DNA from 3 places in the Streptococcus sp. HMSC065C01 genome. Region 3 is predicted to be linked to each of the others. Evidence: predicted binding sites of a transcription regulator. Region 3 holds the regulator's gene; each other region holds the start of a gene.
The links. The regulator CtsR, encoded in region 3, represses protease genes until heat stress. The targets are predictions, from matches to a motif close to TTGGTCAAAAAAGGTCAAANA.
Positions count from the first base shown of each region.

Region 1: the regulator CtsR is predicted to act here: its motif matches at 4,838-4,858, upstream of HMPREF2918_RS01280 (ATP-dependent Clp protease ATP-binding subunit).
Region 2: the regulator CtsR is predicted to act here: its motif matches at 7,776-7,796, upstream of clpP (ATP-dependent Clp protease proteolytic subunit ClpP).

Region 1 is NZ_KV812830.1:53,308-63,911, reverse strand. It holds gene HMPREF2918_RS01310 (type 2 periplasmic-binding domain-containing protein) at 1-133, opposite strand, end outside; gene HMPREF2918_RS01305 (glycoside hydrolase family 32 protein) at 240-1,694, opposite strand; gene HMPREF2918_RS01300 (NAD(P)H-hydrate dehydratase) at 1,704-2,579, opposite strand; gene HMPREF2918_RS01295 (HAD-IIB family hydrolase) at 2,632-3,405, opposite strand; gene HMPREF2918_RS01290 (bifunctional methylenetetrahydrofolate dehydrogenase/methenyltetrahydrofolate cyclohydrolase) at 3,419-4,273, opposite strand; gene HMPREF2918_RS01285 (DUF1797 family protein) at 4,439-4,669, opposite strand; gene HMPREF2918_RS01280 (ATP-dependent Clp protease ATP-binding subunit) at 4,918-7,176, shown strand; gene HMPREF2918_RS01275 (NUDIX hydrolase) at 7,441-7,890, shown strand; gene HMPREF2918_RS01270 (DUF1827 family protein) at 7,958-8,260, shown strand; gene ileS (isoleucine--tRNA ligase) at 8,362-10,604, opposite strand, start outside.
Region 2 is NZ_KV812859.1:59,158-69,761, reverse strand. It holds gene HMPREF2918_RS08955 (putative polysaccharide biosynthesis protein) at 1-1,429, shown strand, start outside; gene HMPREF2918_RS08950 (cystathionine gamma-synthase) at 1,569-2,666, shown strand; gene HMPREF2918_RS08945 (MalY/PatB family protein) at 2,668-3,831, shown strand; M-box (ykoK) riboswitch at 3,867-4,024, shown strand; gene mgtA (magnesium-translocating P-type ATPase) at 4,232-6,892, shown strand; gene upp (uracil phosphoribosyltransferase) at 7,112-7,741, shown strand; gene clpP (ATP-dependent Clp protease proteolytic subunit ClpP) at 7,870-8,460, shown strand; gene HMPREF2918_RS08925 (DUF2129 domain-containing protein) at 8,738-9,016, shown strand; gene HMPREF2918_RS08920 (ABC transporter substrate-binding protein) at 9,125-10,282, shown strand; gene HMPREF2918_RS08915 (branched-chain amino acid ABC transporter permease) at 10,364-10,604, shown strand, end outside.
Region 3 is NZ_KV812846.1:28,881-39,484, forward strand. It holds gene HMPREF2918_RS03620 (DUF4430 domain-containing protein) at 51-458, opposite strand; gene HMPREF2918_RS03625 (ECF transporter S component) at 436-924, opposite strand; gene HMPREF2918_RS03630 (ATP-dependent Clp protease ATP-binding subunit) at 934-3,363, opposite strand; gene HMPREF2918_RS03635 (CtsR family transcriptional regulator) at 3,364-3,828, opposite strand; gene HMPREF2918_RS03640 (alpha-L-fucosidase) at 4,046-7,756, opposite strand; gene HMPREF2918_RS03645 (Ig-like domain-containing protein) at 7,860-10,604, opposite strand, start outside.

The DNA.
Region 1 (10,604 bases), on a different contig from region 3:
AGGAGCTAAGAAGCGCTTGGGGTTCCCCTTCATTTGGATAGGCATAACTAATATAGAAGACTGTTTTTTCCTCTTCAACCAGCGGAATTTTGACAACATTTGGATATTCTGGAAAGAGAGTCAGATCGGTCATGAGACCAATTCCCAAATTTTCTTCGATGAAACTCAAGACCAAGTTGGAATACACAAAAAAGACAAGTCACAAGACTTGTCTTTTTGTTTTAGGAGGCTTTTGTATCCTATTTTTGATAGGTTTTTACGACCCAATTGACCCCTTCATCTGCTGTGAGAGTATAGACGGGATTCTCAGTCGTTTCATAAAAGGTCATCGAGAGAGTTTTACCATCCACGAATACTTCAATTGAGTTGGTATCGCGAATGATCGAAAAATGATGATCCTTTTCAGCATTTAACTGAATCCATCTCGATTGAAATACTGGATTTTCTTTTCCAGAAATTGGGTGCCCAAATTGGTCTCGACTTAAGCTAAAGCGTTTTTGAGAGGCGTCGTAAACCAATTGCAAGACACTATCAGGATCGGTTTCATCGCCATATCCAAGGATAAAGGAGCGACCCGGTTTGGCATCTAGCTCAAACAAGGTTTGTTTCCCTCTAGCCGGAATCGTGATCTGATTGCCCTGAACAATAGTTTCAGACGTATGCTCTACAAGAAAGTGTTCGTTCACTGACTCAGGTAACTCCTGAACCAATCGTCCGTCTTTCAGAGACAATTTTCTTGGAAGAGTCATACTACCTGCCCACCCATGAGCTAAATCATGACTGGGGATAGACCGGTGCCACATTTGCATCCAGGCAACCATGTATCGTTCGCCATTTGGTCCTTGACAAGTTTGAGGGGCATAGAAATCCAAACCACCATCCATTTCATCATAGGAATCGACATGAAAGCGCCCTGTTTCCCAATTCATGTCACCGATAAAAGCAACTGTCGAATTTAAGTTCCAGTATTTTTCTTGCTGCCTTTCCATTTCAATGGGAGACAGGATCAAGACCCATTTACCATCTAAAGGGAAGAAATCGGGACACTCCCACATAATCCCTTGCCCTTTTTCACCTTCTAGAAGGACTGATGTAAAGTCCCAATCTACTAGATTACTTGATGCAAATAGGAGAATTTGACCTCTTTCGTCTGGTGTCTTAGAAGCAACGACAGCGTAATAGTTTCCTTGATATTCAAATACTTTAGGATCACGAAAATCTGCAATATCTGCGATCCCCTCAATATGTTGAGCATGGATTACTGGATTAGTAGGCAACTTTTCAAAGGTAATGCTATCTGTCGACACCGCAAGACACTGCGTCTCTTCTCGCTTTTCCCCATCGTCTACATGACCAGTATAAAGCAAATAGAGCTTGTCATCTTTCACAATAGCACTACCCGAGAAACAACCATCCTTATCATAGCTTTCACTTGGTGCTAAAGCTACTGGCAATTCTTCCCAATGGAGAAGATCTTTTGATTTGGCATGCCCCCAATGCATGGGACCCCAAACACTATCATAGGGATAGAATTGGTAAAACAAATGGTATTCCCCTCGGAAATAAACAAAGCCATTTGGATCGTTCATCCAGCCGATTGGAGGTAGCAAATGAAATGCTCCTCTATATTGCTGGTCAACCTTCTCCCTGTTTTCATCGATATACTGATTTGCTTTTCGAATGCTTTCCTTCATCTTTTTTACCTATTTTCTATTTTCAGTGCTGGTAACCTGATCTTTGTCACTCCACTTTTTCATCCATTTGGGAATTTCTTGGCTAATGGTCGTGGGTAGAACCACATAGGCCTCCTTGCTCAAGTCCTCAGCAATGGCTGAATGGAGATAGGTCGCAACCACCACGCGCTCATAGAGACTGACCTGTGGGAATTGACCCGCAAATCCTGCGATCATCCCTGCCAAGGTATCTCCCATACCCCCTGTTGCTTGATAGGGACCACCAACATCTAGCTGATAGCCCTCATCTTGCCCACTTGTCCAAATGCGGGTGTGTGGCCCTTTTTCTACAATGACAGTCCCTTGAGGAAAGTTCTGTACTGCTCTTCGACTCTTGCCTTCTGTCTGGCTTGCTAGATCAAGCCCTGACAGTTTTTCCCATTCTTTTTGATGGGGGGTAAAGACCAACTGAGCCTCTGGCAGGTCAAACTGAGAGGCTGCAAAAAGACTAATAGCTCCTCCATCTAATATCAAGACCTGCTGGCTAGAGACTTGCTCAAAAATCATGTGCAAGATTGCTTGGTTTTCTCTTGCTTCCTTAAAGCCTGGACCGACAAGAATCACGCTGGCTTTTTGGAGCTGCTCACAAAGGAGTTCGTGATCTGCCAAATCAAAGCCCATAGCTTCAGGAAGATGGCTATGAAGGGCTGTCAGATTATCAGGATCTGTTGCGACAGTAACCAGCCCCGCACCACTATGAACCGCAGCAAGCGCCGCCATAATGATGGCTCCCCCATAGGGGTAAGTCCCCCCAATCAAGAGCAGGCGACCAAAATCTCCCTTATAAGAATTCACCTCTCGCTTTGCAATGACACGTTGGATCTCTTCTTTCTGAACTGTTTTCATACCTTCCTCATTTCTAGCGAAAAAGGAGAAGCCACGACTCCCCCTCCATCTTTTATTTTCCTCTGAATTCTGCGAAGACTTGCAAGATCTTAGCAGCCACAGCTTGTGGTTGATTTTGTTTGGCTACCAATTGATCATCCGCATAAGGCTGAAGGGCTGGAAAATCACCAATCTGAACTGCATAAAGAGCTTTTTCAAAGAGCTCGATATCATTTTGATCATTGCCAAAAGCCACGAAATTCTCTCCACAGAGTTCTTCTACGGTTGTCGCTTTATGCGTGTCTGCTGGATTGAGATAGATGCATTTTTCATGCGCATGATAGCGGATATGGGCCTTGTCTGTCTTTTCAATCCGCTCGATGATCTCATCCACGAGCTCCTCATGGCCACCCATATAGATCACGACCTTAATCGGATCTGTCAGCTCCTCTAAAGACCGATACTGGGCTTTCTTGAGGGGATCTACATTCGCAACAAAAGGAATCTTTTCCAAAATCTGTCCGCTATAATCAAAGGTATCATCCACAAAAAATGGTAGATTGTAATGGCGACAAAAGCCAAGGACTTCCCGATACACATCCTTGTCCAATTGTTCCTCATATACCAATTGCCCCTGGCGATAGGCCAATCCACCATTTAAGCCTATCACGAGTTGCTGACTCAATGGATCTCCTAAAAGGCCCAAGCAGTCCCGGTAAGAACGTGCAGAAGCAAAGGCAACTTCATGACCAAATTCTTCTGCTCTCAATAAGACCTGTTTGATTTCATCATCGATTGTGACACCATCGAATGACAGGGTTCCATCTAAATCAAATACAAACTTCATCTTGTTCACACTTTCATTTTTTTAAGGCACGAACAGCTGCTTCGTAGGTCTGCTCCATCAGCATTGTGACGGTCATAGGCCCAACCCCTCCTGGTACCGGAGTAATATGACTGGCCAAAGGGGCAACGGAGTCAAAATCGACATCCCCACACAATTTGCCATTCTCATCGCGATTCATTCCGACGTCAATAACGACGGCACCTTCTTTCACGAAGTCTGCTGTTACAAATTTCGCACGACCGATCGCAACAACCAAGATATCTGCTCTTCTAGCAATTTTAGGCAGATGATGGGTCCGGGAATGGGTCAAGGTTACCGTCGCATTTTTGGCGAGGAGCAACTGCGCCATTGGTTTTCCAACGATATTGGAACGACCAATCACGACTGCTCGCTTCCCTTCTAGATCAATCCCGTACTCTTTGAACATCTCCATGATGCCAGCGGGGGTCGATGGCACCATAATAGGATTTCCAGCCCACAAGCGCCCCATATTCAATGGATGAAAGCCATCCACATCTTTTGCCGGGTCAATCGCTAAAAGGACTGCATCCGCATCGATATGCTTAGGCAGTGGCAACTGCACCAAAATCCCATGCCAAAGGGGATCCTGATTGTAGTGTTCGATCACTTCTAATAATTCAGCTTGGCTGATGCTTTCAGGAAGTCGTCTCACTTCACTCCGAAAGCCTGCCGCAATAGCAGAACGCTCTTTATTTCTTACATAGATTTTGCTAGCTGGATTATCTCCTACCACGATGACAACGAGGCCAGGCACAACTCCTGTCTCTTCTTTTAATCGTGCTGTTTTCTCTGCAATCTCACCCTGTAATTTTGTAGCGAGCGCCTTCCCATCAATGAGTGTCGTCATATCAATTCTCTTTCTAGTCAAGTAATGAAAATAGTCCTCTCTATTATAGCAGATTTCAACTCTCAAACCTAACTGTTCCTAATTAGAATTTCTTATAGACGAAAACTATAGCCAGATGGACAAAAAATGAGCTTGAGACCACCCCAAACTCATCCACACAGCTGCTTAGTAAAGCAATTCATAAATTTCCATTGCAATTAAATCAATGCTATCAAATGTATAGGTTTCACGCGCTTCAACATCACGAAGTGTAAAGGTTGAACCTTCTTCTTCATTGTGGTTGTAGGCTACTTCAGCGACAACAACACCGTCACGTTCAAAATTACGTTTTAAGTTTCCACCGTCTTTTGTCATCGTCTCCAAACGGTTAATAATCCGTACTAAATGTGATTCCATTTTATTTCTCCTCTTTACTTTCTACTCTCCTATTTTATCATAAAAGAGAAAGCTCTTCCAATAAAAATTCACATTTTTCCATTGATTTGCTCTCTTCTTCAATCCTTAGCGACATTCCGTAGCAAATTCTTGCAAACTTCTAGAATACTGATATAATGAAACTATAAATCTTTGACTATTTTTGACCTTTTGAAAATAGGCTCGTCTCTTGATGGAAAACCATCAAAAACCTACTGTGAGGTATGTATATGCTTTGTCAAAATTGTAAAATAAATGAATCAACCATCCATTTATATACAAATGTAAATGGACGTCAGCAGCAAGTAGACCTCTGTCAAAATTGCTATAAAATTATGAAAACAGACCCAAATAACAGCTTCTTGAAAGGCATGACCCAACGGAGCCAACTCACTGGAGATCCTTTTGAAGATTTCTTCAATAACCTTGGAAACTTCCAAAGTCCGCAAGAACCTCAAACCCCTCCAACTCAATCCGGAGGCAGTTATGGAGGTGGCGGCTACGGCCAAAACAATAACCGTGGTGGTGGTCAAGACCCTCGTCAAGCCCGTCCTCAAAAGCCAAAAGGTCTTTTAGAAGAGTTCGGCATCAATGTCACAGAAATTGCCCGCAAAGGAGATATTGACCCTGTCATTGGCCGTGACGAGGAGATTATCCGTGTCATCGAAATTCTCAACCGTCGAACCAAGAACAACCCGGTTCTGATTGGAGAGCCTGGGGTCGGAAAAACTGCCGTTGTGGAAGGCCTGGCTCAAAAAATCGTCGATGGCGACGTTCCACATAAATTGCAAGGAAAAGAAGTCATCCGCCTAGATGTCGTCAGCCTCGTTCAGGGCACAGGCATTCGTGGTCAATTCGAAGAACGCATGCAAAAATTAATGGATGAAATTCGTCAACGCGAAGATGTTATTCTGTTCATCGACGAAATCCATGAAATTGTTGGTGCAGGATCAGCTGGCGAAGGCAATATGGACGCTGGAAATATCCTCAAACCAGCCTTAGCGCGCGGTGAACTCCAATTAGTCGGTGCTACTACCCTCAATGAATACCGTATCATTGAAAAAGATGCGGCCTTGGAACGTCGGATGCAGCCCGTTAAGGTCGATGAACCAACGGTTGAAGAAACCATCACCATCCTCAAGGGTATCCAGAAAAAATACGAAGACTACCACCACGTCCACTATACAGACGGAGCTATCGAAGCAGCAGCTATTCTTTCAAACCGCTACATCCAAGATCGCTTCCTGCCAGACAAGGCCATTGATTTGTTGGATGAAGCCGGGTCTAAAATGAACCTGACTCTGAACTTTGTGGATCCAAAAGTGATTGATCAGCGCTTGATTGAAGCTGAAAACCTCAAAGCTCAAGCAACCCGCGAAGAAGACTTTGAAAAAGCAGCCTACTTTCGTGACCAAATCGCGAAATACAAGGAAATGCAAGGTCAACATGTCACTGATCAGGAGACCCCTGTCATCAGTGAAAAAACGATTGAACACATCGTTGAACAAAAGACTAATATTCCTGTTGGCGATTTGAAAGAAAAAGAACAGTCTCAATTGATCAATCTGGCTTCTGATTTGAAAGCTCATGTGATTGGTCAAGACGATGCCGTAGATAAAATCGCGAAAGCCATTCGACGCAATCGTGTTGGCCTAGGATCACCTAACCGTCCGATCGGAAGCTTCCTCTTTGTCGGACCTACCGGTGTCGGAAAGACCGAATTGTCTAAACAATTGGCGATCGAGCTCTTTGGCTCTGCAGACAATATGATCCGCTTTGATATGAGCGAATACATGGAAAAACATAGCGTAGCGAAACTAGTCGGAGCTCCTCCGGGCTATGTTGGCTACGATGAAGCCGGACAACTAACGGAAAAGGTCCGTCGCAATCCTTACTCTCTCGTGTTGTTGGATGAAGTGGAAAAAGCCCATCCAGACGTCATGCACATGTTCTTGCAAGTTTTAGATGATGGCCGTTTGACAGATGGTCAAGGCCGTACCGTCAGCTTTAAAGATACCATTATCATCATGACCTCTAATGCTGGAACCGGCAAAGCTGAGGCCAATGTTGGTTTTGGAGCTGCTCGCGAAGGTCGAACCAACTCTGTACTTGGAGAACTCGGTAACTTCTTTAGCCCTGAATTCATGAACCGTTTTGATGGGATCATTGAATTCCAACCTCTATCAAAAGAAAACCTTCTCCAAATCGTTACCCTCATGCTCGATGAAGTCAATCAACGTCTCGCACAAAATGAGATTCATCTGGATGTAACAGAGAAGGTCAAAGAAAAATTGGTCGATCTGGGTTACGATCCAAAAATGGGGGCCCGCCCACTCCGTCGTACCATCCAAGACCATATCGAAGATGCTATTACCGATTATTACCTGGAACATCCAAGTGAAAAACAACTCAAAGCCGTCATGACCAGCAATGGGAATATTAGTATCAAAGCTGTTCACAAGACGGCTGAAAAGAAGTTAGAATCATAATCAGTAAATGTACATTCAGAGAGTGGGACAGAAATTGGTCATTCGTTAGAATTCGATTTCGTCGTCACACCTCCGCACAGTTGAGTAGGGCTGTAAAAGCTGATGAAACCAGTGTAGTAGAGCTCGCTCAACCACTGCGTCTTGCTCGACAAACCAAAAATAATTGAGAGGCTAGGACTTTTGTCCCATCCTCTTTCTTTTTTCCCTCCAGATTTTTGCTAAAAAATATGATATAATGATGAAAAAACAAGAAAAGAGAAAACCATGACCATTCCAAGTTTTGGTGAAAAAAAACAAGATGTGACCTACGTCAATCGCTATGGTGTCTACGCTGTTATTCCCAATAAGGACAAGGATCAGATCATCCTCGTTCAAGCTCCAAATGGGGCTTGGTTCTTGCCTGGCGGGGAAATTGAGGCAGGTGAAGATCACTTGCAAGCTCTGAAACGGGAACTGATCGAAGAATTAGGCTTTACCGCTATTTTAGGGCAATACTATGGCCAAGCAGATGAGTATTTCTATTCCAGTCATCGCGACACCTACTACTACAATCCTGCCTATATTTATGAAGTGGTAGACTATACAGAGGCTCAAAAACCACTGGAAGATTTTAACAATCTTGCTTGGTTTCCTGTAGATGAAGCGATTGAAAAACTCAAACGTGGCAGTCACAAATGGGGCATTGAACAGTGGAAAAATACCCATAAAAAATAAAGGAATTCTTTCACAAAAAATAAAAAAGTGCTATAATAAATGAAGATAGAGGTTAGGAGGAACTCATATGAAGCTCATTAATACCACAAATAGTCATGCTGCACTGGTCAAAAGCCAACTTGCCAGCACTGACGCCTTGCTTGTCGAGGTTTATTCCGCGGGCAATACCGATGTTGTTTTTACACAGGCCCCAACACACTATGAATTATTGATCAGTAACAAACACCGTGCTATTCGTGAAACTGAAGTGGAAAAAATTCGTGAGTTCTTTTTAAAACGTAAGATTGATCTTCAAATCATTGACCAATCCGCTATTAAAACCCTCTACTCCGATAAACTAATTGAAATTTCCTTTCCAATTACAAAGTAAGGCCAATTTGCCTTACTTTTTTCTTTCCCTAATACATAAATCTCTACACTATTCTAGCCATTAAAAAAGAAGTTCCTTTATGGAACTTCTTTTAATGGCTTTTATTTAGCTTCAAATCCTTCTGCGACTGCATCCGCAAAGTTCTCTTCGACGATGCTTGCACAGTGATCACAGATGGTTGCGTGGTAGTGACGTTCAGCCGTTGTTGGATCGATGCGACGGCAACGGTCACAAACTTCACCAGCGGCACGTTCAACTGTGAAGGCTACATCTTCAAAGGTCACTGCATCTTCTGGAGCTGGTCCTTCTGCGATTGTCAATTCAGAAACAATCAAGAGTTGAGCAACATTGCTATCAACAGCTCCAAGAAGTGTTTTCACGACTTCGTTTGGATAAACTGTCAAGTGAGCTTCAAGTGATTTACCAATCACTTTTTCATTCCGTGCTTCTTCCAAGGCCTTTTGCGCTTGACCACGGAAGTCCATGAAGGCTGACCATGTATCCAAGATTTCTTCTTGGTTGGCAAACGTTTCTGCTTCTGGCAATTCTGACAATTGAACAAAGTCTTCTGCTTCAAACTCAAGATAAGACCAGATTTCTTCAGCAGTGTGAGGAAGAATTGGAGTCAAGAGTTTCGTGATTTTCACAAGGATATCATAGAAGACTGTTTGCATTTGACGGCGTTCAAGTGATTTAGCTCCTTCGATGTAAACAACATCCTTGGCAAAATCCAGGTAGAAGGCTGACAAGTCAACGTTGATAAAGTTAACAAGCGCCTTGTAGATCGTCAAGAATTCAAAGTCAGCATAAGCGTCACGGATGGTCTTGACAAGCTGGTTAAAGCGAATGGTCATATACTTGTCCACTGAACGAAGCTCGTCATAAGCAACTGCATCCTCAGCTGGATTAAAGTCAGAAGTGTTGGCAATCAAGAAACGAAGAGTATTCCGGATCTTACGGTAAGTCTCAGACACTTGGCTCAAGATATCCATTGAGATACGCACGTCATTGCTTGAATCTACACTAGTTACCCAGAGACGCAAGATTTCGGCACCAAATTGCTTTTCAACATCACTTGGAGCAATGGTATTTCCAAGAGATTTAGACATCTTCTCACCTTTCCCATCCAAAGCAAAACCTTGAGACAAGATTTGTTTGTATGGTGCGACACCATGGTTCGCCACAGATGTGATAAGAGATGAGTTGAACCAACCACGGTACTGGTCTGAACCTTCAAGGTAAAGATCAGCTGGGTATTTGAGTTCTGGACGATTCACTACAACCCCATTCCATGATGAACCTGAGTCAAACCAGACGTCCATGATATCTGTTTCTTTTGTAAATTCGCCATTTGGTGAACCTGGATGCGTAAATCCTTCTGGAAGCAGATCCTTAGCTTCACGCTGCCACCAGATGATGGAACCATGCTCTTCAAAGAGTTGCGCCACTTGTTCGATGGTTTCAGCCGTCATGATTGGTGTTCCATCTTCTGCATAGAAGATTGGAAGAGGCACACCCCAGGCACGTTGACGAGAGATGACCCAGTCACCACGGTCACGAATCATGTTGTAAAGACGAACTTTCCCCCATTCTGAGTGGAACTTCACTTTTTCAATTTCGTCCAAGATATCTTGACGGAATTTCGATACTGAGGCAAACCATTGTGGAACTGCACGCCAGATAATTGGTTTTTTCGTCCGCCAGTCAAATGGGTAGGAGTGAGAGATTTCTTCTTTAGCAAGAAGCAAATCACCAAGTTTTTCGATAACAGTTGGAACAACCTTGTCATAGAACTGACCAGCAAAGTCAGGGCCAGCATTTTCCATCATGATTCCGCGTTCGTTAACAGTAACAGCAACTTCGAGGCCATTGGCAATCCCTACATTGTAGTCATCCTCACCAAAACCAGGAGCAGTATGGACGATACCAGTACCTGAATCGAGGGTTACATGCTCACCAAGGATCACCAATTCATCCACTTCAGGATCCCATGGATGTTCTGTAACGATATGGTTCAATTCTTTTCCTTGGTAAGTTGCAAGGACTTCAGCATTTTCCCAACCGAATTTTTCAGAAAGGCTTGGCAAGAGCTCAGATGCTACGACATACTTGCGGTCAGATCCAGCAGGTTTCACTACGACATAATCAAACTCTGCACCCACCGTCAATCCACGAGAAGCTGTAACCGTAAATGGAGTTGTTGTCCAAACAACGATGTAGGTATCTGTATCTAGGACACCCTTACCATCTTTAACTTTGTTCGCATAGTAAAGAGATGTTGATACCAAATCATGGTATTCAATTTCCGCTTCAGCGAGGGCTGATTCAGAAGACCAAGACCAGT
Region 2 (10,604 bases), on a different contig from region 3:
AGCCGGGGTACCCGTAGCTGTTGCCAAGCAAGTAGCCAAATACAATACCCGGGACCAAGCCGACCATAGCTTTGCTTTGATTCGGGGCTTCTTAAAATTCATGGGAATTTTAGGCCTAGGATTTGCCATTCTTATGTATCTGTTATCTCCTGTCTTTGCTAGCCTTTCAGGTGGGGGAAAAGAGTTGATTCCGATCATGCAGAGCCTTTCTTGGGCTGTCTTGATCTTTCCTTCGATGAGTGTCATTCGGGGATTTTTTCAAGGTTTTAACAACATGAAGCCTTACGCTATAAGCCAGATTGCAGAACAAGTGATCCGGGTCATCTGGATGTTGCTCACGACCTTCTTCATTATGAAGATTGGCTCAGGTGATTACGTGCAGGCTGTGACGCAGTCGACCTTTGCGGCTTTTATTGGTATGGGAGCGAGCCTTCTGGTGCTCTTTTATTACCTTGCAAAGACAGGCTTGCTCTCTTCTATTTTTAGAAAGCAAGAGGGAAGTGAAGGGATTGACACTCGGGCTCTCTTGATCGATACGATTCGGGAAGCTATTCCTTTTATCATTACTGGTTCTGCGATTCAGCTCTTCCAAATTGTTGACCAGATGACCTTTATCAATGTCATGTCTTGGTTCACAGACTATAGTCAAAAGCAGCTCATGGTCATGTTTAGTTATTTCTCTGCTAATCCAAACAAAATTACCATGATCTTGATAGCAGTAGCGACTTCGATTGGGGGAGTTGGGATTCCTCTGTTGACAGAGAATTATGTGAAGGGGGACCTAAAAGCAGCTGGGAAGCTCGTACAGGATAACTTGACCATGTTGCTAGCTTTCTTGCTTCCAGCCACCTTTGGTGCAGTAGCAGTCGCAAAACCACTTTATACGGTTTTCTATGGGCAACCAGATAGCTTGGCCTTAGGACTCTTCATCGTAGCGATGTTGCAGACGGTAATTCTCGGTCTTTACACGGTCTTATCGCCAATGATTCAAGCCCTCTTTCAAAATCGCAAGGCCATCCGCTACTTCTTTTATGGTGTAGTGGTGAAATTGGTCCTACAAATTCCATTTATTTTGGTCTTTCGTTCTTATGGGCCGCTTTTGTCAACGACCATTGCCTTAATGGTGCCAATCGTTCTCATGTATCGGGAGATCCAAACCATTACTCAGTTTAATCGAACCATCATCTTCAAGCGGACCTTGCTTGGTTCTATCCTGACTGTAGTGATGCTACTTGGAGTCTTGATCGCAGGCTTGATTTTGGGCTGGATTTTCCCACCAAATGGCCGTGTATCGAGCATGATTTATATCATCGTCATAGGCGGATTAGGAGTTGCTATTTATGGAGCCTTAGGATTATGGCTACGGTATTTTGACCGCTTTATTGGAGGTCAAGCTGCACGTCTCAGACAAAAATTCCGGATTAAATAAATCAGAGGTTGGGTAAAAAGTGCCCAGCCTTTTCTTATAGTTTGAAACTATAGCTAGGTCTTGAAAATGGGAAAACCGCTCTCCTCATAATAGTGATAAAATAGTAAGCAGTTAGATTGAATGTTTATCGGAGGGCAATATGAGTAAAAAACGCAATATCAATACTATCTTGGCACAGGCAGGAATCAAGTCGGATAAAGCAACGGGAGCTTTGACGACTCCTTTGCATTTCTCTACGACTTACCAACACCCAGAATTTGGTCAGTCTACAGGTTTTGACTATACCCGTACGAAAAATCCAACACGCGCAACAGCTGAGAAAACTTTGGCAGCTATCGAAAGTGCAGACTATGCTTTGGCGACAAGCTCTGGAATGTCAGCTATTGTGCTTGCTTTTAGCATTTTCCCTGTTGGTTCAAAAGTCTTAGCCGTTCGTGACCTTTATGGAGGTTCTTTCCGCTGGTTTAACCAACAAGAGCAAGAAGGTCGTTTCTCTTTCACCTATGCCAATACGGAAGAAGAACTGATCCACCATCTAGATCATGGTCCGGTGGATGTCCTCTATATTGAAACACCAACCAATCCATTGATGTTGGAATTTGATATTGCTCATTTAGCCAAATTGGCCCATGCAAAAGGTGCCAAAGTCGTGGTGGACAATACCTTCTATAGCCCGATCTATCAACGCCCGATTGAAGAGGGAGCGGATATTGTTCTTCATTCAGCAACCAAGTACCTGGCTGGTCACAACGATGTCTTGGCTGGTGTTGTCGTGACAAATGATGCAGACTTGTATGACAAACTCTTTTACAATTTGAACACGACAGGTGCTGTTCTTTCCCCATTTGACAGCTATCTGCTGATCCGTGGTCTCAAAACGCTCTCTATCCGGATGGAGCGCTCCACAGAGAATGCTCGCAAGGTGGTCGAGTTTTTGAAAACCTCCCCTCAGGTCAAAGAAGTCCTCTACACTGGAAAAGGTGGAATGGTCTCCTTTAAAATTCAAGATGAGAAAAAAATTCCTAACTTGTTGAATTCCCTTCAAGTCTTTACCTTTGCAGAAAGCCTTGGCGGAGTTGAAAGTTTGATCACTTATCCTACCACCCAAACTCACGCGGACATTCCTGCAGAAGTTCGCCATTCATATGGTTTGACAGATGATCTTCTTCGGTTGTCCATCGGAATCGAAGATGCGGATGATTTGATTGAAGATTTGAAACAAGCATTGGAGGCTTAAGATGACCAAATATGATTTCACGACTTTACCGAATCGCTTGACCCACCATACCTACAAATGGAAAGAAACAGAGACCGATCCAGAAATCATTCCAGCTTGGATCGCGGACATGGATTTTAATGTCATTCCAGAAGTACGAGAAGCTGTTATCGGCTATGCAGACCAAATGGTCTATGGCTACACCTATGCATCGGATAGCCTCTACCAGTCTATCCTTGATTGGGAAAAAGAAGAGCATGGCTATTCCTTTGACAAGGAAGCTGTCGTCTTTATCGAAGGCGTTGTTCCAGCTATTTCAACAGCTATTCAAGCCTTCACCAAGGAAGGGGATGCTGTCTTAATCAATACACCGGTCTATCCTCCATTTGCCCGAAGTGTCAAACTCAATCGTCGAAAATTGATCGAAAATTCATTAGTTGAAAAGGATGGTCTTTTCCAAATTGATTTTGATCAGCTGGAAAAAGATATTGTGGAGCAAGAGGTTAAACTCTATGTTTTGTGTAATCCGCACAATCCTGGAGGCCGTGTATGGGATTGTGAAGTCTTGGAAAAAATCGGCCACCTTTGTCAAAAACATGGTGTCCTTCTCGTTTCAGATGAGATCCACCAAGATTTGGCCTTGTTTGGCCACCGTCATACCAGTTTTAACACGGTTGATCCAAGCTTTAAAGATTTCAGTTTGATCTTAACTAGTGCTACCAAGACTTTCAATATTGCAGGAACAAAAAATTCCTATGTGGTCATTGAAAATCCAAAACTTCGTACAGCTTTTAAACAACGGCAATTGGCTAATAATCAACATGAAATCTCAGGCTTAGGGTATATTGCTACAGAAGCGGCTTATCGTCATGGCAAGCCTTGGTTGACAGAGCTCAAGCAAGTCTTTGAAAAACACATTGACTATGTCGTAGATGAATTGCATGAAAACACTAAAATCCGTGTCATGAAGCCCCAAGGAACCTATCTTCTTTGGTTGGACTTTTCAGCCTATCCTTATAGCGATGATGAGCTGCATGCTAAAATCCATGACCAAGCCAAATTGATTTTGAACCGTGGAACAGATTTTGGAAAAGAAGGAAACTTGCATGCCCGCCTCAATGTGGCAGCTCCCTTCACCCTCATTGAAGAAATTACCAAACGTTTGGTGGAAACTTTTCACAAATAAGTGTTGACTTTCTGTAAGTGAAGGAGTACAATAAACTCGAAATACGGTAGGTGAGGCTACCACAAGGATACGGATGACTACCGCAAAGCAGTGGAGACACTACTCGTTGGTCAACAGTCCTGATCGCAAAGGTCAAGACTAAGCTCATTTCATTGCCTTGTGGAGCTAAAGCTTGGACGGTCAGTTTTTTGAGAGTTTTGATTGAAAAATAAATGACGAGTTTCATGAGTCCTACCGATCGAGGGTAGGACTCTTTTTTATGCCTTACCAAGAAAAGAGAAAGGAGAGAGCTATGATACAAATCGACGATCATCCCGAACCGCACCGAACCAGCCAATCGCTGATTTGTGTCGTAGGGACTCCAAAAGTGATTGGCTCCTGATTGAAAAAGGAGATACCAATGCAAACAAATAAAGAAAGACTCATTGCTGCCCTTCAAGAACCACTTGAAAGCACCTTTGCCGACTACAAAACCAGTGCCCTTGGTTTAGTTGACGATCAAGTAGAAGAAAACCGCGATATTTATGGCGAAAATGTCATCACAAAAGGTCAAGAAGATTCCATGATCAAAAAGATCTATGAATCGATTATCAATCCTTTTACGGTGATTTTGTTGGTCATTGCGCTGGTTTCCTTCATCACTAATGTCTGGCTAGCAAAACCAGGTGAACAGGATCCAACGACCTCTATCATCATTGTGATCTTGGTCTTGATCTCAGGTGGGATCCGCTTCATTCAAGAATTGCGGAGTGATAAAGCTGCCAGCAACCTATCACGTATGATAGTCAATACAGCGACCGTTCTGCGTGATGGGTCGGAACAAGAAATTCCGATCAATGAAATCGTCGTAGGAGATGTGATCAAACTGAGTGCTGGCGACATGATCCCAGCAGATGTGGTCTTGATTGATTCCCGTGACTTCTTTGTCCAACAATCTGGTCTCACAGGGGAAAGTGATGCTGTTGAAAAGGTTTGTCTCAGAAAAGCCGACAGTCAGAATCTAGATAGTCTCTTGGAGAGTGAAAGCTTGGCCTTTATGGGAACCAATGTCATCTCCGGACGGGCGACAGCCTTGGTCTTGGTCGTGGGGGATGAAACCATGATGGGTGCTATTGAGCAAACCATCAACACCTATGACGAACCAACCTCATTTGAGAGAGAAATGAATACCATCTCTTGGCTCTTGATTCGGCTCATGTTAGTGATGGTGCCCGTTGTCTTTGTGATCAATGGTCTCACAGATGGTGACTGGTTAGAAGCGGGTGTCTTTGCCCTCAGCGTTGGGGTTGGTTTGACTCCGGAAATGCTGCCGATGATTATTACAGCGAGTCTTGCTAAAGGCTCCATCATCATGGCAAAAGAAAAAGTCGTTATCAAAAAACTCAATGCCATCCAAGACCTTGGGGCTATTGATATTTTGTGTACAGATAAGACAGGTACCTTGACTCAAGATGAAATCGTTTTGGAGTATCCGCTTGATATCCATGGCGAATTGGATCTATCAGTTCTTCGTCGGGCTTACTTGAATTCCTATTTCCAAACCGGGCTAAAAAATTTGATGGACCGAGCGATTATCAATCGGACCCAGAAAGAAGCCAAGAAACATGAGATTGTTCGCGATCTGGATCAAACCTTCCATAAGATTGATGAATTGCCCTTTGATTTTGAACGTCGTCGCATGAGTGTCATTGTCAAAGACGAAGACGGTGTGGTCAGCATGGTGACCAAGGGTGCCTTGGAAGAAATGCTTTCTGTATCGAATTATGTTGAGTACAAGGGGGAGATTAAACGCCTGACAGATGAAGTCCGTCAAGAGGTCCTCGCTGAAGTTGCTCAGTTAAATGAACAAGGTCTTCGTGTTTTGGGCGTCAGCTACAAAACCGACTTGGACGAAAATGACATCTTTAGTGTTGAAGATGAACGAGACATGATCCTAACCGGTTACCTTGCCTTTCTTGATCCACCAAAACCTTCTGCAGCTCCAGCAATCAAAGCTCTTGCAGAATATGGGGTAACCACCAAGATCTTAACTGGGGACAATGAAAAGGTCACCCAAGCTGTCTGTGAAAAAGTAGGACTAGATGTCGAGCGGATTCTTTTGGGAAGCGAAATCGATACGATGACTGACCAAGAGTTAGCACAAGTTGTGGAAACAACAACGGTCTTTGCCAAATTATCACCCGATCAAAAAGCGCGGATCATCCTCTGCCTCAAGAACAATGGCCACAAGGTGGGTTACATGGGAGATGGGATCAACGATGCTCCATCCATGAAGGTCTCAGACGTTGGGATCTCCGTGGATACCGCTGTGGATATCGCCAAGGAAACGGCAGATGTCATCCTTCTGGATAAGGACTTGATGGTCCTTGAAAAAGGTTTGGTTGAAGGTCGCAAGGTCTATGCCAATATGACCAAGTATATCAAGATGACGGTCTCTTCTAACTTCGGGAACATCTTTTCTCTGCTCTTTGCCAGTATCTTTTTGCCTTTTCTTCCAATGGCTCCCGTTCATTTGATTGTGCTCAATCTTATCTATGATCTTTCTTGTATCGCCCTTCCTTTTGACAATGTCGACAAGGAATTCCTCAAGAAACCTCGTATCTGGGAAGCAAACTCTATCATGCGCTTTATGGCCTGGATTGGTCCAATTTCATCAGTATTTGATATTATTACCTACATGCTTCTTTATTTCCTTGTTGTCCCAATGATTTTAGGTCATGGCTACAACCATGGAGCAGCAGATGCAGCAGCCTTTATCATGGTGTTCCAAACTGGATGGTTTATTGAATCTATGTGGTCTCAAACCATGGTTATTCATATGTTGCGTTCACCAAAACTTCCATTTATCCAAAGTCGTCCAGCCTTCTCAGTCGTGGTGACGACTCTAGCAGCAGCCTTCTTTGTAACCTCCCTTCCATATAGTCCTTTGGCTTCTATCTTGAAGTTGAGCCAACTAAATGGATTGTACTTTGTTCTATTGTTTGCTATTATCGTCCTCTATATGCTTAGTGTGACGGTTGTCAAACGTATCTATATTAAGAAGTACAAAGAATGGTTGTAATTGATTGATAGAAAGAGTGAGTCCGAACTCAAAAAATTAAGTGTAAGGGCTCTCTTTTTTTTGTAAAATTTGGTATAATAAGAAGAATGTAAAGTTGGAAATGAAGATTTCCATGTGCTGTGAGTATCAAAGAGGGACTGAAAGAAAGAGTAGAGTTTGACTCCACTTTTATCATAGCTCTTTTTTGAATAATAACAGCTTAGAAAGAAGGATCTCAAAATGGGAAAATTAGAAGTTATTACACATCCACTGATTCAACACAAATTGTCTATTCTTCGTCGTACAGATACCTCTACGAAGGCCTTTCGTGAATTGGTAGATGAGATTGCTATGTTGATGGGCTATGAAGTGTTGCGTGAATTGCCTCTTGAAGATGTTGAGATTGAAACTCCTATTACTAAAACGGTTCAAAAACAAATCGCAGGGAAGAAGTTGGCTATTGTCCCAATTCTTCGTGCAGGGATTGGGATGGTTGATGGTCTCTTGAGTTTGGTACCAGCTGCTAAGGTTGGCCATATCGGGATGTACCGTGATGAAGAAACCTTGAAACCAGTTGAATACTTGGTGAAATTGCCAGAAGATATTGATCAACGTCGTATCTTTGTAGTAGACCCGATGCTTGCTACGGGTGGATCCGCTATTCTAGCGATTGATTCCTTGAAAAAACGTGGCGCTAGCCATATTAAATTTGTCTGCTTGGTATCAGCGCCAGAAGGAGTGAAAGCTCTTCAAGAAGCTCACCCAGATGTTGATATCTTTACAGCAGCCCTCGATGATCATTTGAATGAACATGGCTACATTGTTCCTGGTCTTGGAGATGCAGGTGACCGTTTATTCGGTACCAAATAAGAAACCATTCATGATTCGTCCGAAAGTTGCTTAAGATTTGACCTTTTTTGACCATTGGTTTATAATAGCACATATACTTTGAACCTCACGAATCGTGAGAATGAATGGATACTAAAGGAGAAGAATAGATGATTCCAGTAGTTATTGAACAAACCAGTCGTGGAGAACGTTCTTACGATATTTATTCCCGTCTGTTGAAAGATCGAATTATCATGGTAACAGGACCAGTTGAGGACCAAATGGCTAACTCCATTATCGCTCAATTGCTCTTCTTGGATGCCCAAGATAATACAAAAGATATCTATATGTATATCAATACCCCAGGTGGCTCTGTCTCAGCAGGTCTTGCCATTGTAGATACTATGAACTTTATCAAGTCAGATGTCCAAACCATTGTTATGGGGATGGCAGCTTCTATGGGAACTATCATCGCTTCAAGCGGTGCGAAGGGCAAACGCTTCATGTTGCCAAACGCTGAGTACATGATTCACCAACCAATGGGTGGAACTGGTGGTGGTACCCAACAAACCGATATGGCGATTGCAGCAGAACACTTGCTCAAAACACGGAATAACTTGGAAAAAATCCTTGCGGAAAATTCAGGTCAATCCATTGAAAAAGTGCATGCTGATGCGGAACGTGATAATTGGATGAGCGCACAAGAAACGCTTGAATATGGCTTTATTGATGAAATCATGGCCAATAATAAATTGGGTTAAACCATCCTGTAGGAAGGCTCGTCAAGAGGCTGGGACAAAAGTCCTAGCCTCTCAATTATTTTTGGATTGTCGAGCAAGACGCAGTGGTTGAGTGGGCTCTACTACGCTGATTTCATCAGCTTTTACAGCCCTACTCAACTGTGCGGAGGTGGGACGACGAAATCGAATTCTAACGAATTACCGATTTCTGTCCCACTCTCTTTTTTGCTCTCATAAAAGAGTAGTTCTTTTTCTTGAAATTTGATATACTAGTAACAGAACGAGAAAGGGATTGACCATGTTTGAGAAACAAGAAAGAACAGGCTTGATTGTAAAATTGTATTACAATCGAGACGGGAAAAAATTACAATCTGTCGGAGATGTCTTGTACCATTCTAAGAAATGCCGTTATGTCCAATTGTATGTGGACAGCGACAAGGCCGATCAAGTCATGGAAGACTTAAAGAAAGAACGTTATGTCAAAAAGGTCTTGCCTTGCCATCTCAAAGATTTAGATACAGATTTTGTGGGGAGTTTGCAACGATTGGAGACCCCATCTGTGGTCACAGAAGTTTAGAAAACGCAATCATTTGATGGATTGTGCTTTTTTTATTGACAATTGTCAGATAATTCGGTATATTCTTAATGTATTTAATTTAAGATTCATTTAAGGAGATCATTACAAATGAAGAAAAAATTTGCTCTTTCATTTTTAACCATTGCAAGTGTCGCTCTTCTTGCTGCTTGTGGTGAAGTTTCTACTTCTGGTTCAAACACAACTGGTAACGAAATCGGCAAGGAACTAAAAGTCGGTTTTAACTTTGAAAAAACTGGTGAAGTAGCAGCCTACGGTAGCGCTGAACAAAAAGGTGCTCAATTGGCCGTTGATGAAATCAACGCTAAGGGTGGAGCTGATGGCAAAAAGATCGTTGTCACAGATAAAGATAACAAGTCTGAAACAGCTGAAGCAGCTACAGTCACTACAAACCTTGTCACTCAATCAAAAGTGAACGCTCTTGTTGGACCTGCAACTTCAGGTGCTACTGCAGCAGCCGTTGCCAATGCTGGTAAAGCAGGTGTGCCATTGGTTACACCATCTGCAACTCAAGATGATTTGACAAAAGGTCAAGATTACCTTTTCCGTGCAACCTTCATCGATAGCTTCCAAGGAAAAATCATTGCCAAATACACAACTGATAACTTGAAAGCGAAGAAAGTCGTTCTTTACTACGATAACTCATCTGACTATGCGAAAGGGATTGCTGAAGCCTTCAAGAAATCTTACAAAGGTGAAATCGTAGCAACTGAAACCTTCCAATCTAAGGATACAGACTTCCAAGCTGCCCTTACAAAAATCAAAGATAAAGACTTCGATGCGATTGTTCTTCCAGGTTACTACACAGAAACTGGTAAAATCGTAAACCAAGCGCGTGGTATGGGAATCAAACAACCAATCATTGGTGGTGATGGATTTAGCGATGCTAAGTTCGTTGAACAAGCAACACCTGCTGCAGCTACAGACATCTACTACGTAGCTGGATTCTCTACTGAAGGTGAAATGACTGATAAAGCCAAGAAATTCGTAGAAGCTTACAAAGCGAAATACAATGAAGAACCTTCAATGTTCGCAGCTTTGGCTTATGATTCAGTTTACATGGTTGCAGAAGCATCTAAAGGTGCTAAGAACTCTGTCGAATTGAAAGATAACCTTGCGAAGTTGAAAGACTTGGAAGGTGTGACTGGTACAATGTCAATTGACAAGAACCACAACCCGGTTAAATCAGCTCTTATGATTGGCTTGAAAGATGGTAAAGTCAAATCAGTTGAGTCTGTTAAACCATAATTATCATTTGTTGTTTGTACAAGAGGCTGGGAGAATGAAAATTCCTGGCCTCGCTCTTTATTGTTAGAAAGGATGGTTCAAATGCTCCAGCAATTAGTGAACGGTCTAATCTTGGGAAGTGTCTATGCACTCTTGGCCCTTGGTTATACCATGGTGTATGGAATTATCAAATTGATCAACTTTGCCCATGGAGATATCTACATGGTAGGTGCCTTTATGGGATATTTCTTATTGAACTCGTGGAAAGTGAACTTCTTTGTAGCCTTGCTCCTAGCCATGGTTGGGACGGCTATTTTAGGGGTTGTAATTGAATACCTGGCTT
Region 3 (10,604 bases):
AAGATAACTTTATCTTTAATCTGAAGCCGGACATACTGTCCAGCTTCTCATTATTTATACACTTCTTGATAGAATTCGATCTTGTCCCCTTTTTTAACAGTGGTTTCAGCAGCACCTTTTGGAGCCATTTCGCCATTGATCTTGTACATCCAGTAAAGGCCTTTGGCTTCGTCTTGGCTGTGACCGTCAATCGAGGTGATCATGCCATTTTTTTCTTCAATCTTGTAGTTGGCTTTGAGCACTTTCATAAGGTTGCTCTCTTCTGCTACTTTCAAGGTTTTCAATTGCGCTTTTTGACCTTCTGGCGTCACGCTAATTGTAATCGAAATTTCGTTTTTCTTGGCAACTTCTGTGCTAGAAGCACTTGTTTGATTGTTTGTGCTATGAGACGGAGCGCAACTCGCTAAAAGAAGAGCTGCAAGTAAGGTCATCAAGCTAGAAATGGTTTTTTTCAACATAAAATCTCCTAAAGATTTGATAAATAATGGGATAGAAAATGATCGTCGACAGAGCATGGGCAAGGTTAAAACTAAAACCATTGACCAAAGCATAGGTCCACCAAGGAATATGGTATACCAAGGCATAAACACTATCGATCAACACCCCATAAGCAAAGGACAGTAGGCCTACAAAAAGGATCTGAAGGACAAAGGGCAACCACTTGTAACTGATGCGCCAAATGAGCATCAAACAGCCAAAGGCGACAATCTGAAAGAACACAATCAAGCTCATCCCCAGGAAAAAGGCGGAGACAAACATGGTGATCATCATCACAAGAAAAGCAAAGCTATACCCTTCAAATATCACCAAGAGAAAAAAGATAGCAGAAATAGGTTGGACATTTGGGAAAGGGGCAAAAGCCTGACGTAGAGCGACACAAAGGGCCGCCAAAAGCGAAATACGGGTTAATCGCTGAAGCGTCATGACGTCCTCCTAGACAATCTCGAACTTGATCGTTCCGGCTGTCGTTCCAACCTTGATGGTTTGCCCTTCTTGGGCTTGGCCTTTCAGCAATAGCTCTGCTAGTTGATCTTCCACTTCGGTCTGCAAGACACGACGGAGTGGCCGAGCTCCCATTTCTGGATCGTAGCCTTTGGTTGCTAGCAACTTGAGCGCTGAAGGCTGGAATTTGAGGGTCATACCTTGTTCGGCCAAGGTCGCGATGAGCGGTTTGACCATGACTTTCACTATCTGCTGCATGTCCTCGCTTGAGAGACTATGGAAGACCACCTTTTCATCAATCCGGTTGATAAACTCTGGACGATAGGTCTTCTTCAACTCTTCAAACATGCGTTTTTCCATATTGGCTTGGTCAAAGCGGATATCTTTAGCACCAAAGCCAACTGTCTTATCATCCCGAAGGGCTGTAGCTCCCAGGTTTGAGGTCATGATGATAATGGTATTGGAGAAGTCGATCTTCCGGCCTTTACTATCGGTTAAAACTCCGTCATCCAAGACCTGCAAAAGGACATTGAAAATATCTGGATGGGCTTTTTCCACCTCATCAAATAAGAGAACGGAATAGGGTTTGTTGCGGACTTTCTCGGTCAACTCGCCTCCTTCTTCATAGCCCACATAGCCTGGAGGAGCTCCGTTGAGGCGGCTGGCTGCGAATTTTTCCATGTACTCACTCATATCAAAACGGATGAGGGCCGATTCATCATCAAACAGAACTTCTGCCAAAGCTTTGGCTAGCTCTGTTTTTCCGACACCGGTAGGTCCTAGGAACATGAAAGAACCGATCGGACGTTTATTACTACGGATACCTGATTGATTGCGTCGAATAGCCCGACTGATACTCGAAACGGCTTGGTCTTGACCAATCACGCGCTTGTGCAATTCTGCTTCTAAGTTGAGGTACTTCTTGGCATCGGTTTGGGTCAGTTTTTGAGTTGGAATACCAGATAATTGGCTCAAGGTCACCAAGACATCTTGGTCAGTGACTTCTTTTTTGTAGACAATGGGAGCGGCCTCTACTTCTAAGAGTTGGGCCGCTTTCTTCCACTTGCCATCCATCAAGGCCTGATCCAAGGCGGTCAACTCTTCTTTTACGTGACCGTTGGAATCGCGGTTTTGTACAGTAGCTGCCGCTTCATCCAAGAGATCAATGGCTGAATCTGGTAATTGACGGCTGGTCAAATAGCGGTGGGCATATTTGACAGCTGTTTCGATCGCTTCATCGGTAATGGTCACATGATGGTGGTCCTGGTAGGTTTCTTTCAAGCCTTGGAGAATTTGGATGCTATCTGCAACACTTGGCTCTTCAATGGTGACTTTCGCAAAACGCCGAGAAAGGGCTGCATCTTTTTCGATATGCTTTTGGTACTCATCTTGAGTCGTTGCTCCAACTGTACGCAAGGTTCCCCGTGCCAGGGCTGGTTTTAGAATATTGGCTGCGTCTAAGGTCGAATCAATGCCGGATCCTGACCCCATAATGGTATGCAGTTCATCGATAAAGAGAATCACGTGACCGTCTTCTTCGATGTCCTGGATGATATTGTTCATCCGCTCTTCGAAGTCCCCACGGAAGCGCGTCCCTGCAACGACATTCATGAGATCCAATTCAAGGACACGCATTTGCGCGATTTCAGCTGGAACATGGCCACTAGCGACCCGCTGGGCCAGGCCTAAGGCAAGAGCTGTCTTTCCGACCCCTGCTTCTCCCACCAATACAGGATTGTTCTTGGTCTTGCGGCTGAGGATTTGGATCATGCGTGAAATCTCTGCATCCCGACCAATCACAGGCTCAAGCTGGCCTGCCCGCGCCATTTCTGTCAAATCACGGGTATAATCTTCAAGACCTCCACTTGTACTTGGGGGCATGCCCATCATATTCCCCATAGTTTGGCGGTTAGGGTTTTGGGCCCGATAAAGACTCCGGATAGCTTTAATATCATTTTTGTCCCAGCCTGCCTTGTCTTCTAGATTCTTGCGAAGGGAGGCAATAGGAACTCCCTTGTCTTGTTCTGTAAAGGCAAAGCCGGCAAACTCCATGACTTGGCTCGCCAAGGTCCCACGGTCTGCTAGAAGAGAGAGGAGCACATGCTCTGTTCCCAAGGTCTTGGCATGAAGGACCTGGGCAATCTCTCTTGCGTGTTTCATAATGGCTTCCATCCGATAAGAAAATGGGAAGATTTCATACCGATTGTCGCTTTGAAAAGCTTGACCTGTAATATGCTCCGCTGCATCCTGAAACTCATCGATCTGCATAGGATAATCGTTCAGTACAGAACCTGCCACGCTATAGGGATTATTGGCCATAGCCGTCAGGAGATGCCAAGTATCTAAGGTATGCCCCTGATAGTGGCCTGCTAATATTTGGGCCGCTTCTATACTTTCTAACAGTGCTGTTGAATAGTTCATCTAGTCGGTATTTCCTTTTCTATCTACTTGTTGAATGATTTTTTTCAGCATACTTGCTCGTAGGATGAGAGCATCTCGACCTAGGACCTCATCGGAGGTCGTCGCAAGCAAGAGCTGAGTCTCACGTTGTGTCAATAATTTTTCTTCATAGAGCATCTGGAGGATATCATTGAAGACCTGCTGGCTGATGGTCTCTCCAATATTGGCTGCCAAGTCTTGGAGCATCTGATGGTGATCTGAAAACTGGACCTTGCCAATGCGGATATAGCCCCCACCACCGCGCTTGCTCTCTACAATATAGCCTCGGCTCTCGGTAAAGCGAGTCTTGATAACATAGTTAATCTGACTGGGTACGACCTGAAAGACATCGGCTAACTCACTTCTTTTGAGCTCTGCCATGCCAGCTTGAGCCAGCAAGGCCTTGATATAAGCTTCAATGCTATCAGATGTATTCTTATTTGCCATGATGCTCCTTTCTGACTTGTTTTTTTCTAGATGGATGCTCTGCTCTTTGGCCCATAAAAAATGGCCTTGGAGTGTTCCTTCTCATCATTGACCTTATTTGACTATTATACAATTTTTACGGCTGTAAATAAAGCAAAGACTCTATGGAAATAGGAATCTCTTAAGAATACAAAGCAAAAGAGGCTAGCGAGAACTAACCTCTTATGCAAAGAATGAACTACTCTTTGCGACGAGCGAATTTGGCGCCTCCGCCCAAGAAACCTAGACCAAGAAGGCCTAACCAAGCAAAGAAACCACCTTCTTTTGTACCGGTTTGAGGTAGTTTTCCTTCCGATTGTAGAGAAGGACTTTCAACCACTTCTTTTTCCGGATGGTCTGAAGTCGAAACAGAAACTGCTTCTGGGATTTTCGGTTGAAAGAGAACTGGTCTTTCTTTTTCTTTTTTCTCTTCAACTTGAGAAAGAGTCGCAACTTCTGGTTGCACCTTACTTGGAGTGACAGGAGTGGTTGGAGTCGGCATATCAGCTATCAACGGACTTTCTTCCGCTTCCTTCGTTCCGACTTCTGTGATCTGGTCCTGGGCCTCCACTTCGACAAAGGCATCGACTTCTGTCCGAATTTCTTTGCCTTCTTCTTGTCGAACCTCGATTAATTTCAAGCGGCGTCCGACCTTCCCTGCTTGAAGGATTCGGCTCTCGCCCTTGGCCAAGTCCTTGTTCTCACGCGTTTGACTCTCAAATGGAATCTCCTCTGCTTCGATGAGAAGTTCTGGCTTTTCAAGAATCAAATCCCGAACACCTTGATCTGGGCGTGTCTGCGTCAGGGGTTCATAATTGTTAGCATCTTCTAAGATGGTTTCAAGGGCTTCCACTTGATTAGCTGCAGCAACCAAATCTGGGCGCTCTTGATCCAACAACTGAGTCAAGTCCGTTAATTGTCCTTGAACCGTCGGTTTGAGGTCTGCTTTCAAGCGATCAAGAGAAGTAGCCTTGATCTTTTCTACTCCTTCTCTGATGATCTGTTGCAGCTCTTCTTGACTGAGCAACTGACTATCTTTCCCTGAGAGGATAAATCGGTCTACCTGGATGGCTCGAGATGACTGAGGATCATTGAGGGCTGGATCTAAGTGCAAGCGTAGCTGGTGGTAGCCTTTTGCTAGGCCTTGCAGATTGACCAAACTCTGGTCGAGCTTGCGTTGGTCTCCATAGCCACTGAAATAATGATCGCTGTCGATCTCATAATCATGGCCCCGACCTTCTTCGAAGGCCATTTCTTTTCCATCCAAAGTGACGCTGTAGAGCCCATGACTTGGGTCGACTACTCCTCGGACCTCCACACCTGTGCCCTTAAAGGTAATGGTCACTTCAATGTGTTTCTTGCCTTCCTCATCGGTCACTTGGTTAAAGCTAGACCAAGATTCTGTGCCATTTGAGAAGTCTTTGTTGTCTGTCTCATGATGCCAGCCTTGGCTATAGTGCAGTTTTGGATCTTGGTCATCCACTTCTTTGCGATTTTCTGGCAACTGGTCTTCATTCATCACTTGGACTGTCAGTTCTGGAATAAAGCCGACCAAGCTTCCTTGATCCGGATGGAGCAATTTGACCTTAAAGTCATAGACGTCGGTCGCTTTTCCCGCAAAATCAAGGGTTGGAACTTGGACTGTTTTTTCTGTCTCGCCATCTGCGAACTCAAGGGTGACGTTGGTATCTTTATAGACCTTGCCATGAACCCCTGTTCCTGGTTCTGTGATCAATTTAAGACTGGCACTTCCTTTAGAGCCACCTTTTCTCTTGACAACGACTTGCGCTGGGTCGCCTTTCTTAACAGCTAGGGTTGGCTGAGCAAACTCAAAGAGCCCCTTTTCTTGATTATTGAGGGCATAAATCCCTTCTGTTGCGATCGCATCTCCCTTGCTATTGACCAAGGTCAAGGTGTGAGATCCTGCTGCCAAGTCCGGTGTTTCATAGACCTTTTGGCTGCGTTTGCGGCTTGGGCTTTGGGTATTGACGGTAGCTAGCTTTTGGCCATCGACATAGACATCCATTTCCCCATGACCAGGGTCGACAGTTGCGACCACATAGGCCTTGGTGCCTTCAAACTGATAGGTCACCGAAGCCCCCTTTTCCTTGGTCCACATAGAAGTGCCTCGGACGCCTTCTCCCTCTTCATTCCACTGACCATTGGCCCGCTCAGCAGTCCGGTCGGAATGATAAGTCAAACCAAGCGGATAGCCATCGGTTTCTTCAATGCTGGCTGGTGTCTTATAGACAGAGACACCGTTCAAGATTGGAGTGGCTTGGGCATCAGTGATGGACACCCGGATATAGCGACTATCAACTGGTTGCCCTTTGATCAAACGGCGGTATCCTACGGTTGAGCCAGCCCCATATGGAACCCATTGGCCATTCACAGCCACATCAATGGTGAAACCAGAAATCCGTTGGCCTTTCTCGATCGTTTCTTTGAGCTCTACCACATCAAAATGCTGTTCTTTTCCAAGATCGAGAACAAAAGATCCGGTCTTGGCATCATCAGCCGGAGCCCAACTGGTCTTTTCATCTCCATCTGTCAAATGGCTGGCCTTGTAGAGAGAATTGCGTCGTGTCGAGTCAGCTTCTACCAAAGCTCCTGCCGCATAGTTCACACTGTAGAGTTGGTCCAAGGTCTGACGGAATTCTTTCAAACGGGCCACATCGGCATCCGCAAATTTTCCGTCTTGATTGGGTGGAATATTGAGCAGAAGCGGGGTTCCACGGCCGACCGATTTGAAGTAAATGTCCATCAATTCGCGCAAGGACTTAGGCTCTTGATTGTCATGGTAGAACCAGCCGGAGCGAATAGAGACATCGGCTTCTCCCACTGAGTATTGCTTCCCTTCCGGATCCCCGTGATTGAGATAGCTATTGGATGGATTGTTGCGAATCTTATCTGGATTGACCTTTTGCCAAACCGGATCTCCGGCAACCCCCTTTTCATTTCCGATCCAACGAACATTGGTCGGCTCAGCTGAGAAGATAGCAATATCCCCTTGGGCCTTGCGAATGGCTTCAAACCACTTGTCAAAGGTATAGGTGACTTTTTGAGCCCCATCGCCACGCGCTCCATCCATCCAGACTTCTACGAACTTACCCTTGTTCCCATATTTTGGATCTTCAAGGATTTCCTTAAGCTGGTTGAGATAGTATTCATTGTATTTGTCCTCTGTATCCACATGGTAGAGCGGGCTGTGAGCATCCCAAGGAGAGAGATAGACCCCCATGTCCATATCATACTTGCTGGCAGAAGCAGAAACCTCGGCTAGGACATCGCCTTTTCCATCTTTCCAACCACTTTTGGCAATGGTATGGTCAGTGTATTTGGATGGGTACAAGAGGAAGCCATCGTGGTGCTTGACGACCATGATCGTCCGTTTAAAGCCAGCATCCTTCAGGGTTTTGATCCATTGATCGGTATCCAGATGCTCTGGATAGAAATAATAAGGATCTTCTTGTCCATCTCCCCACTCACGATCGTAGTAAGTATTCATCCCAAAGTGGATGAAAGCTGCTAGTTCTTCGCGGTGGTATTGCATCTGAGCCTTGCTTGGAAGTGGTCCGTAATCCGCAATCTCAGTCTCCTCATCTAGAGAAGTGGCTGGTTGAGTGGCTTCTGTCCCTTGACTGGCTGTGCGATTTTCTTTCTCGCTAGTAGTTGCTGAGGGCTGCTCTGATTCTTCTTGGTGCTCGTTCACAGTTTTCTCCTCCTTTCCTTGGTGATCGACATCGCTTGTGTCGACCCGTTCTTCACGTGGTTCACTATTCTCAGCTTGTTCCTCTGCGTAACTGGTAGTAGCTCCTAAAAAACAAGTCGCTACGACTACCGAGCAGACGCCTACTGAGAGTTTACGAATGCCAAATCGATTTCTCTGATCAACTAATCTTTTTCCCATATTCTATTCCTTTATGTCACCAGGTAAAGAGGGTGGGGCTTCCCCATCCTCCTTCTTTTTACCTGTGAACTTTTCACCGCTTTTTGCTAGTTTCTCTAGCTGTTTAATTGGCCTTTTTGGCTCTTTTTTTCTGATCGTCCAGTACAGCACTAGCAAGGCCTGCCGCTAGGATTCCAGCAACGAGGCTTGCGACGCTTTCTTCCGTTCCTGTATTTGGTAATCTACCTTCGGAAACTGGAGCAGCTGAAACTGCTGGTGTTTGAGTTTCTTTCTCGACTTCCTTCACTACTGCATCTATCCCTTCCTGGCGCACCGCTTTGACCTCAAGAGATGCTTGAGGAGTTGCGATAGCTACTGGTCCTTCTGAAACATGAGGGCGCTCTGGGTTCGGAAGCGGTTGTGGTTCTGGCTGCGGTTGCGGCTGTGGCTGTGGCTCTGGTTGTGGCTCTGGTTGTGGAGTGTCTGGAAGTACCTCTTTCGTGCCTACCTCTGTAATTTCTGCCACTGGATCTAGTTCTACAAAGGCATCCAGTTCCTTCCGGCTTTCCACACCATTTTCTTGAGAAACTTCCACCAAGCGCAATTTGCGACCTTTTTGGCCTTCTTGAACCACACGTTTCTCACCTTTTGGAAGTTCCGCATTTGGACGTTCTAAGCGTTCAAAGTCCATCTCTTCTGGCTCAATCACCAACTCTGGTTTGGTATGAACCAGATTCTTGACCCCTTCTTCAGGAATGGCTGAGCCTGTAGGTGCTTTTGCGGAGAGAGAAAGTTGATATACTTTTTCGAGCTTGCCATCTTCTGAGACAACCTTGACAAGAACTGGAGCATTGACACTTTTAGCATCCACGACCGTAACGGCTGTTCCATTCTTGCCTTGTGCTGAAACGATTGGACGTTCTCCCTCATACTCTAGATGATAATCTGTCACATCTGGTTTAAAGCCTTCTAGGTCTTTGCCATTCACTTGGATCGTGACATCAGTTGTTGCCTGGGCCTCTTCTGTTGGAGCATAGGCACTCAATTCAACGATTCCAATTCCTTTAAGATGTTCATCACGGACCATTCTTAAACGGATGGCTTTGGTTCTGGTTTCATTGAAGCTGAGGTTAGAGATATAGCCAGCTTCAAAGTCATAATCCACGCTATAAGGAATTTCTTCCCAGTTTGAGGCTTGGTTAAATGGATGATCTGGAAGATTCTTCAGATTGCCATAATCATCCGGAACATCAAAGTCTGGACCAATGTAGCGTTCAAGAACGGTTTTCGTTGGCAGACCTGTTTCCTGATCTGCAAAGAAGTCGACCGCTACTTTATTGACCAAACGCTCTGTTACTTGACCATTTTTCTTGAAGATGAGACCAGCAAATACTTCAGTTTGATCCGGTTCTCTCTTCCAGTTGGTCCAGCGATAGTATTCGTTGTAGCCACCATCGTTGATGTAATCGATATAGTCGATTTGATTTGGATCGAGATCATTGGTTTCACTAGCAAATGCTCTTGTATCTTCTGCATTGTAGTCACGGTTCACAGAGAGGTTTTCTCCTGTCTTTTCTGATACCCGGACGGTCAGCTGAGCTGTCAGATCATAGCCGAGGACTTTTCCTTCCAGCGTGAAGCTGCCTTCATGAGAAAGCGCATCAGCTGGTACAGCCTGCCAGTCCACCGTCAGTTCCTTGCGTTCATAACCTGTGTCCCCTTTAAAGTAGACACCTACTGTAGATGGTAGAACTAGATCTTGACCGACTTTCACAAAACGGCTACCTGCTTCTACTGCTACTGGAGCAGCTTGTTTCAGTTTTTCTGCATCACTTGTGAGATGGAGGCGGTATTCTTGTAAGATAGTACCATCTTCCGCTTTATGGATGACGCGGATTGGCTCACCTTCGTGGACGCTTGGAACAACCGTTGCAAGGCCGTGATGGCTGGCTGTCGCTTCCACTTGTGGATAAGCCCGATCACGCGCATCGATGTAGTAATCGGTCACACTTGGGTTGACACCTGGCAATACATCGCCATTGACGCGAATGGTCAACTGGCTCTTTTCTTCTGCCGCAATCTTATTGGCAAAGATCTGAATCTCTGAAATAGAGCTTCCACGCTTGCCTTTTGGCGTCTTCATACGGATACGAACGGCATAGGTGTCGACTTTATCAAAACTGAAATGATTCATCTTACCAGCTGCTACCGGTTCTTCAACGGTTAGGTTGCTAACTTCTTTCCAGTTGGCTGGATTGTTAAATGGATGGTCTGTTTCGTCTTTGACACGATTTGGATTGCTTGGAACCGTTGGGATTTGTTCCCCTGTATAGTACTCAATCACATATTCACTTGGAGCCCCAACACCGTGGTCTTCGTGGAAACCAACATGGAGGTTATCCACTGCTCGCTTGGTCAAGATACCAGAATCCCCAAACAAGATCCCAACCGAATCTTCCGCATTGTTACGACCCCAGTTGGTCCAACGGTTAGCTGGAGCATCGGTAAAGGAGATGACCTTGTCATTGACCTTAGCAACTGGATCTGCATCGTTAGAGTCACTTGCAAAAGCGAGTGGCAAGACTGATCCTGTCCATTGCTCTGCTACGTTGGCCCCCTTGACTGTGTTTGCGGAAACACGAATATGAAGACGTGTTGGAAGATCCGTTCCTTCTACACGACCGGCTAGGACAACTTCTCCTTCTTTGGCCAAGAGTTGCGGATCGACCGCATCCCAGGCCACCTTAGCAGTATAGGTCTTACCATTAGAGTGATAGGTCCGCACGCTTTCTGGAAGGGCTGGTTTTTCTCCGACTGGAGTGGTAGTGCTGACTTCTTCTACAGCGATAATGCCTTCAACCGTCACTTG